2 regions of the Paenibacillus sp. Y568 genome follow, and region 1 is predicted to be linked to the other one. Evidence: a T-box and tRNA genes for the amino acid it is inferred to sense, from the RefSeq annotation. Region 1 holds a T-box; the other holds one or more tRNA genes.
What was found. A T-box is a leader RNA that pairs with one kind of tRNA and senses whether it is charged. The one in region 1 lies ahead of AC1D7X_RS08505 (valine--tRNA ligase), so its partner is inferred to be a tRNA-Val.
Positions count from the first base shown of each region.

Region 2: it encodes a tRNA-Val, which carries the amino acid that the T-box ahead of AC1D7X_RS08505 (valine--tRNA ligase) is inferred to sense. The anticodon was not compared.

Region 1 is NZ_JCAIUM010000004.1:340,344-344,774, forward strand. It holds gene AC1D7X_RS08495 (RluA family pseudouridine synthase) at 1-424, shown strand, start outside; gene AC1D7X_RS08500 (LysM peptidoglycan-binding domain-containing protein) at 554-1,753, shown strand; T-box leader at 1,907-2,184, shown strand; gene AC1D7X_RS08505 (valine--tRNA ligase) at 2,244-4,431, shown strand, end outside.
Region 2 is NZ_JCAIUM010000001.1:400,146-404,576, reverse strand. It holds gene AC1D7X_RS02005 (WGxxGxxG family protein) at 60-359, opposite strand; gene AC1D7X_RS02000 (restriction endonuclease) at 962-1,453, shown strand; gene AC1D7X_RS01995 (GNAT family N-acetyltransferase) at 1,501-1,806, shown strand; tRNA gene AC1D7X_RS01990 (tRNA-Val) at 2,052-2,123, opposite strand; gene AC1D7X_RS01985 (hypothetical protein) at 2,293-2,487, shown strand; gene AC1D7X_RS01980 (GNAT family N-acetyltransferase) at 2,824-3,267, shown strand; gene AC1D7X_RS01975 (DUF3892 domain-containing protein) at 3,381-3,620, shown strand; gene AC1D7X_RS01970 (MBL fold metallo-hydrolase) at 3,681-4,418, opposite strand.

The DNA.
Region 1 (4,431 bases):
CATGCGTTCCAAACAAATTGAACGAAAGTACATTGCTTTTGTTGAAGGGCATGTTAGCCCGGATATTTCCGTGATTGATCTACCAATCGGAAAAGATCGACATCACGCTCAGCGTCGACGTGTTTCTCCTACAGGGCAATCAGCGATCACTCGTCTACAAGTGAAAGAACATTATCAGAATGCGAGCCTTGTTCACCTCGAACTGGACACAGGACGTACGCACCAAATACGTGTTCATTTAAGTCATCTGGGTCATCCCTTGTTAGGTGATTCGTTGTATGGAGGAAATAGTAGCGTTATGAACAGACAGGCACTACATGGAGAAAAGTTGTGTTTCACGCATCCGTTTACTAGAGAATACATAGAAATTGAAGATCCGTGGCCGGCAGATTTGAGTGAATTACAGCATGTTCTAAGAACGTAAGTCAAAGGATAATGGTAAAAGAGTCATGCTCTTCTTTTTAAAGCATATAGATAAAATGAGTTAAGAAAAAATGGGCTCATGCCGTGAGACGACTCATGGTTATAATATGCCGAAAGGAGGACGTTACCTGTGTTTGACCAGTCCTACGGTTTGCGCTTTGATATTTATGAACGTATTCAATTGTCAGAAGAAGTGGCTGGAATTGCGGAACTTGAAGAAGTTGAGATGTTACCGCATATTCAGGTAATAAGTCAGGAAGATCAAGCTACACTCCGAGGTCATTTGATCCTAACCGGATTGTACAGAGGGGAAGGCGAGGAGAGCGGAACTGAGCGACTTGAACATTATATTCCAGTTGAAATCACCGTTCCTCTTAACCGGGTAACTTCTTTGGATGAGATTGCTGTAGAAATCGAGAATTTCGACGTGGATCTTTTATCTAAGAGAAGTCTTAACGTTACTGGGGTATTGTCTTTACGAGGAATTGAAACGCTTCCTAGTGATACGCCATCCTGGAATGTGGAAGATTTCACGGTCGTTCATACACCCGAATGGCAAACAGATCAAAGTGAAGCTTCTCGGCCAACTAGTGAGGATGTCACTTATGTAAATGTAGATTCCTCAGAAGAGCATTTGTTAGAGAGAAATGTACCTGAGGTGTTATTCGCTCAAGATGAACGTGTTCATGAAGTCATTGAAGCTCAAGAATCAGTGCAACATACGGAGGATGAACTTGCTCGTCATAAGGATCACTCTAATGTATGGAATATTGGCTTCAAGGATGAGAATGAAAATTCTACAGTGAACGAAGTATCCGCAGAGACCTTCCTCGAAGAGGTAAATGAGCCTTCTCCAGTATATTCATTGGAAAATGAATTGTTTGAGGAGGACTTAAATCCGGCTGCAGCATCACCTGAATTCACACAAAGTGAAGAGAATGAGGAGAAAGCAGAGTTAAGAATAGGTTTTGGTAGTAAAAAGGAGCCGTCTGCTAATTCACAAGATAACGTGGGCTTATCGTCAATATTGACCTCCAGTCGATCGCGAACGCTCAGAGATCAAGAACAACAAGCGCAAGAGGAACAACTTATTGCTCGGGAAGAAGAACAGAATCAATCGACTAGCGAAGATGTTCAATGGAAGAGCCTATTCCTTGGAGGTGCATCTGAGAAGACGCCATTTAGTAAAGTTCGTCTATGCATCGTACAAAGAGAAGAGACGCTAGATCTCATTGCAGATCGCTACCAATTGAGTCCTAGAGAACTACTGTTATATAACCGTCTATCAGAGCAGACGATAGAAGAAGGTCAGATCCTGTATATTCCATAACATGTGAAATGGCTCTTTTTTAAGTCCAACCCCGTACATTTTTCTTGTGTACGGGGTTTCTTGTTATTCTATTCCGTATATTTCCTTAGAAACGGGTGAATGGGAAGTTGACTATGAGCGTTTTGAACGTTATTATTACAGTAGAATATTTAACAATAAACTGTGAACGGGAAGAGTAGTTGGGTTGCCCTTCAGAGAGCGGAATTGTAACGCTGGAAGATTCCGCAGGATGCAGCCAAACGAAGGTCGCCCTGGAGTTGCCTATTTGAATACTTGAGGTTATCCTCAATAGCATAGAATATGGCCGGTTGCAGCCGTTATCTGTATGAGTGTCATGATTTGTATTGTTATAAGCCTGAACATAATGGCTTATTATTTTACTTACCATGAAACAAAGGTGGTACCGCGAAAGATAACCTTTCGTCCTTTGAGGGCGAGAGGTTTTTTTGTGTTCTTAGATATTCTGAAGATGTAATGGAGGGTGTTAATTATGACGGATAATGAGACTAAGATCACTACTGAAATGCCAACAACGTATGATCCGAAATCTGCTGAGCAGAGATGGTACAAGTATTGGATCGACGGTGGCTTTTTCAAAGCAGGCCAACGACCAGAAGCAGAACCCTATACAATTGTAATTCCGCCACCCAATGTGACAGGAATGCTTCATATAGGTCATGCTATGGATTTCACGATGCAAGATATACTCATTCGAACCAAACGGATGCAAGGTTATGACGCTTTATGGCTTCCTGGAACGGATCATGCGGGTATAGCTACACAGACCAAAGTTGAACAGAAACTGCGTTCCCAGGGATTATCCCGTTACGATCTTGGAAGAGAAAAGTTTCTTGATCAGGTGTGGGAGTGGAAAGATCAGTATGCGAATACAATCCATGAACAATGGGCTAAGATGGGCTTATCTCTGGATTACTCAAGGGAACGGTTCACATTGGATGAAGGGCTATCTAAAGCTGTTCGTGAAGTCTTTGTAAGTTTGTATAAGAAGGGTCTTATTTACCGTGGTAAATATATTATTAACTGGGACCCCGTTGCACGTACAGCTCTTTCTGATATTGAAGTAGAGTATAAAGAGGTACAAGGACATCTCTATCATCTGAAATATCCTTTGAAAGACGGAAGTGGTCATATTACTGTTGCGACTACTCGTCCTGAGACAATGTTAGGAGATACAGCTATTGCTGTTCATCCTAAAGATGATCGTTATAAAGATATGATTGGCAAAATGGTTGTACTACCCATCGTGGGTCGTGAAATACCGATTATCGCCGATGATTATGTTGAACAGGAATTCGGAAGTGGTGCTGTGAAGATCACTCCTGCCCATGATCCTAATGACTTTGAAGTAGGACAGCGTCATCAGTTGGAACAGATTAGTGTTATGGACGATACGGGCACTATGAATGATCTAGCAGGCCCATATGAAGGTCTAGATCGCAGTGACTGCCGTAAGCAGATTGTTAAGGATTTGCAAGAGCAAGGTGTTCTTATTCAGATCGAAGATCATGTTCATCAAGTTGGACATAGTGAACGTACGGGAGCTGTAGTTGAGCCGTACCTTTCTACGCAATGGTTTGTTAAGATGAAGCCATTGGCTGAAAAAGCCATTGAGGTACAGAAATCAGGTAAGGGTGTTAACTTTGTACCGGACCGTTTCGAGAAAATCTATCTGAATTGGATCGAGAATGTACGTGACTGGTGTATTTCAAGACAACTCTGGTGGGGTCATCGTATTCCGGCATGGTATTGTGAGTCTTGTGGTGAGCTTCATGTTGCACATGATGATGTTACTTCATGTACGAAATGTGGAAGTACCGAACTTAGACAGGATGAAGATGTACTTGATACTTGGTTCAGCTCAGCGTTGTGGCCTTTCTCAACATTAGGTTGGCCTGATGATACAGAAGATTTGAAACGTTACTATTCAACGAATGTACTCGTTACGGGATATGACATCATTTACTTCTGGGTAGCTCGCATGATCTTCACTGCGCTTGAATTTACGGATCAGATTCCATTCCAAGATGTATTAATGCACGGTCTTGTTAGAGATTCCGATGGACTGAAGATGTCGAAGTCGCTGGGTAACGGGGTAGATCCTCTAGAAGTTATCGAGAAATATGGCGCGGATGCTATGCGTTATATGATTTCTACAGGTAGTACACCTGGTCAAGATCTTCGTTTCCGTTGGGAACGCGTTGAACAAGCACGTAATTTTGCTAATAAAATATGGAATGCTTCTCGATTTGCACTTATGAATCTAGAAGGGTTCACATTTGAAGATATTGATATCAGCGGAGAACTACAAACGTCTGATCGGTGGATTCTCCATCGCCTAAACGAAACTTCACGTGACATTACGCGTCTAATAGATGCTTACGAGTTTGGTGAGACAGGACGACTGTTATACAACTTTATATGGGATGACCTATGTGATTGGTATATTGAGTTTGCCAAATTGTCCTTATATGGTGAAGATGAAGTTGCTAAGAAGAGTACGAAATCGGTTCTTGCCTATGTTCTTGACCGTACGCTTCGTTTGATTCATCCGTTCATGCCGTTCATTTCGGAAGAAATATGGCAACACCTTCCACACGAAGGGGATACGATTACGTTGGCTGCATGGCCGGAGTATAACGCATCTTTTGAAAATGTTG
Region 2 (4,431 bases), on a different contig from region 1:
TTTATTTCTGATGGATTCTTTTGTTGTTATCCGATAAATTGGGTCGTGAGAAAATTTTTTTAATGAGTTTCTGGATTGCGGCGTCTTAGACCTACGAGGCCTACAAGACCAAGTAATCCAAGCCATCCCCAATCGGTTCCATTGTCATCGTTTGTAGCAGTAGCTCTGTAACTGTTAGTATTCATACCGTTCGTGTTCATGTCGTTCGTGTTCATATGGTTCGTGTTCATGTTGTCTGTATTCCTGTAGTTTGTGTTCATGTCGTTAGTATTCATGTTGTTGTTTGCTGCAGATGCAGGAAACACAAGAACCAAAGCAATACTCAATGTAGCTAAAAAAGACGCAAGGATTTTTTTCATTGAATGTTCCTCCTTCCGAAATTTATGACTTATTTGGTGAGGTGCATGTGCCAATATTATCTTTCCCATAACAAGTGTTACTATTCTCATAATTCTTTAACTGGTTGGGCTGAATGGAATTTCAATAACGAAAGAGGTGATGCATTTTTGTGGTGCTTTTCTTTTTATATTAAGTTAATAAAAGAAGAGACAAGACAGTACATACATTTACAAGGGATAGCCCGATGATCACAACGGTTAAATATTATCAGGACGACCAAGATCAACTGAAGTCATAAAATAAGCCACGACTAAAGAACAAGCGCCAATTAACAGCAAAACAATAACCAAAATAGTAACCAATGTTTTACCATTCATCAATTTAACCTCGGAAAGATTATACCAAATACAAAACCATAAAGGCAGATTGGGTTAGTCAATACCCGATGACACTTAGGCAAGAATAAATAGATGAGATCATGGAAGATGAGCTGCAGTTTTTTGCTTTTTCTTTTGCCCATATTGATTCTCTCGTAGGTCTAAAGTTCTGCGTCAAAAAGGGTGATTTACCCCTATATGGAGAATAGTGGGAATATACTCGGTCTTCAATGGAGGTTGTCCAATTGGCTGGGAGGAAAAGTGAAACAAAACAGGAAGAATTTACACAAGAGATCAGGGCCCTTCCATTGATAGGTTCGCTTGCGGGGACTTATATTTTAACTAAATCAGTTCAGGCTTCAGTCATTGTGTGCGTTCTTGTTATGGCTATTATCACCGCTATTCTTATCTTACGAAAAAAGAAGCATGAGGAACGCCTGAAAAAGTCAGGGATTGCTGAAATAGATAAGATGGAAGGGATCCAATTCGAGAACTATCTGGGACATTTGTTACGAGCTCAAGGATATAAAATCGAGGTAAGTAAGGCAACTGGAGATTACGGGGCAGATCTTCTCATACAGAAGGATGGCAAGAGGAGTGTTGTCCAAGCCAAGAGATATAGTAAAAACGTAGGGATCAAGGCTGTGCAAGAAGCGCAGGCTTCGATTGCTCATTATAAAGCTACGAAGCTTGGGTTGTATCGAAAGGTGATTATACGGCCGCAGCTTATGAATTAGCGAAATCAAACCGAGTTAACCTGATTTATCGTGAGGCTTTGATTGAGATGATATTAGCTATGAATTCATTACTTGGGCTTATGATGGAATATGATAACAATATCCAAAAAGAAAAAATTGATGGATTTAAGCAAAGTTTCAATTCAGAAAGAGCATTTTCAGTAATTGATGATAAAGAAAATTTAATAGGAAATTGTGAGTTTTATGATGTGAACGATGAAGGGGAAGAAATATTAGCAGTTGGAGTTCAAATGAAACCTTCAATGACAGGACAGGGTTACGGATCGAAATTTTTTAGAGAAATCATCGAACAAGGAAGGGTATTACTGAATTACAATCATATAATTTTATAAGTATGACTAAAGACTGGAAATAAAACTTAGCAGAGGAAATAGGGAACTTGCCCGCGCCGCGTAGTGGGTCTATATGTTCAGCAGCAAGGAAAGGTACTTTTTTCTCTTTACTGCTATTTAAATTATATTTAATTTCATACATATAAAGGGGCCTACTAGCGTGTAGGCCCCTTTTACTTCTATTAATGAATTCAATTAGAATGACAGAAATAGAAAAACCCCTGCTACGCAAGGGTTCTCAGTAATGATCTGTAATGGATTCGAACCATTGACCCCTACCCTGTCAAGATAGTGCTCTCCCGCTGAGCTAACAGATCGAAATAGTATGTAAATACAAGGATAATCATACCAGCAGGTGAGATGGGTGTCAATTCATTTTATAGATAGAATCGTTTGTTGTGGGGATGGGGTTGTGAGAATGTTAGGTTTAAAAAAAATTCAAAGAGCCCACAATAAGATTATATCAATCTATAAGGAAGTGGCACAATGCGGAATAAGATATATGGTCTAATAGTTGGAGGGTGTCTGTTTGTGTTACTTGCAGGTTGTTCTATAGAACGGGACGAATCCACGTTTCAATTAAAAAGGTTGGACACCTCTACTGCGCCTGTCATGCAGGATGTATATTCTAAGGATGTTGGCGAGCAGGTATATTCGACGACAGAGATCTCTCCACCCTAAAGAACGATACGACGAAGAAATGAGAAATGAAGATTTGAAATATCCCCTTGGATCAGTCTAAGGGGATTTCGTGTTTTTATATTATTAATGTTGTGACTATTCGTCTTCATCCCACTTACGGGAGTAACCCATTTTGGTAACAAAATAGAATGAGTAAATAAGGACGATCGACATAATGATAACGATTGCAATCGTAATTCCCATAAGAGATTTAGCTCCTTTTATAAGGGTATAGTAAATGTAGACATTATCCAAACTATACATCAAAAATTTTTTTTTGTATAATGATTCGATTAGAAGTTGAATAGATTGTGGACCGAAGGAGTGGGAAATGAAATGGCTGCAGAGATCATTCATGTTAACACGGAGGAACAGCTGCAGTATGGACTGGAAATTCGGAAAAAGGTATTTGTAGAGGAGCAACATGTCCCTCTAAGTCTTGAAATGGATGAATATGATACGATTAGTCCCAAGGTACATCATTTATTAATTTACGATAATGGGGAATATGTGGCTACGGGTAGAATTATTTATTACAATGAGAACACGGCCAAAATGCAACGTATTGCTGTCACGAAGGAGTATCGTACGAAGGGTTTCGGTAAAGTACTGTTGATGGCAATGGACAAGTTCGCGAAGGAACTTGGATTGCAATATGCGATACTTGATGCACAGTGTCAGGCAGAATCCTTTTATGCGAAGCAGGGATATGAAGTGATCTCGAAGGAACCTTTTGATGATGCGGGAATATTACATGTTCGTATGAAAAAGGAATTATAATCTAAACTCCAACTTGAACTATCTTGAAATGGATGCATTAAATTAGCATGTGCTGGGTAACCTACTCGAATGCCCTAAACTTCATTGGCAAATTAACTAAAGGAGCGATTGATATGGGAACCCCAGGACGTGAACAATTCGTTGCAGTACAGAAGAACGGTGATGGTGATCTAACAGCATTTCAGACATCATCTGGTCGAGTATTGGCCTATGAACAAGCACTTCAGGAAGTACAGGCAGGTGCGATTGCCGGTGTGAATGCTTTTAAAGGTAGAGATGGAGAAACCTATATTCGTGGAGACGCGGATGGAGATCCATCCAACAACTTGGATCAACTCCCTACATTTGAATGATGTAGACACCATCAGCAAGCCAGCTGTTCCCCCTACATGGGCGGTACAGCTGGCTTTTTATTATAAATGATAGATAAGATTCTGCTCTAAGAAGGTCATGTCACCGATCTCACTCAGATAGTCATCTTTCTCGTCCCCGTAATGCATCAGATAAGTATTCTTCTGAACTTCTAAGGGAAGAGTAAGGAGTTCTTCCAGAGTGGTATGAACTTCTCCAGGACCGCTTAATTGGCATTCATGAAAAATAGTTCGACACCCGCGCTCTTGAACAAGTTGGAGAAGTAATGTGGGATCAAACGTCATGTCAGAACTGTAAAACAAACTTTCATTAATGTATAGAGAATAACTTGCTTTCCCTGGTATATGTTCAGTAGGTATAAGTTCGATGGTAAGATGCTCCGATATGTGATAAGGCTTCAACGGCTGAAGAAGGCGAACCTCAAATATGTCTTCTAGTGAGGATATTTCCCCTGTCTGATATAACCCACCTTTGAGAGAGTGTTCCCACAACGTATGAGCAAGTTCTTCAGTTATATATATTATGGGTTTGCGTTTATAAGTAAATTTCATTTTGAAAGCAAGTTCCTCTAGTCCACCAACATGATCTGCATGGATATGAGTGATAAATACAGCATCAATGTCGTCAAAAGACATCCCCAAATGATGAAGAGCACGTGGAGCGGTTACGCCACAATCAATTAGAAGCGAAAATGAACCATCTGATATTAATGCATTGTTATTGTAATACAATTTGGAAAAGGCGCTTCCGGTTCCAAGCATTTGCAATTGTAAGTCCAAGATTAATTCCCTC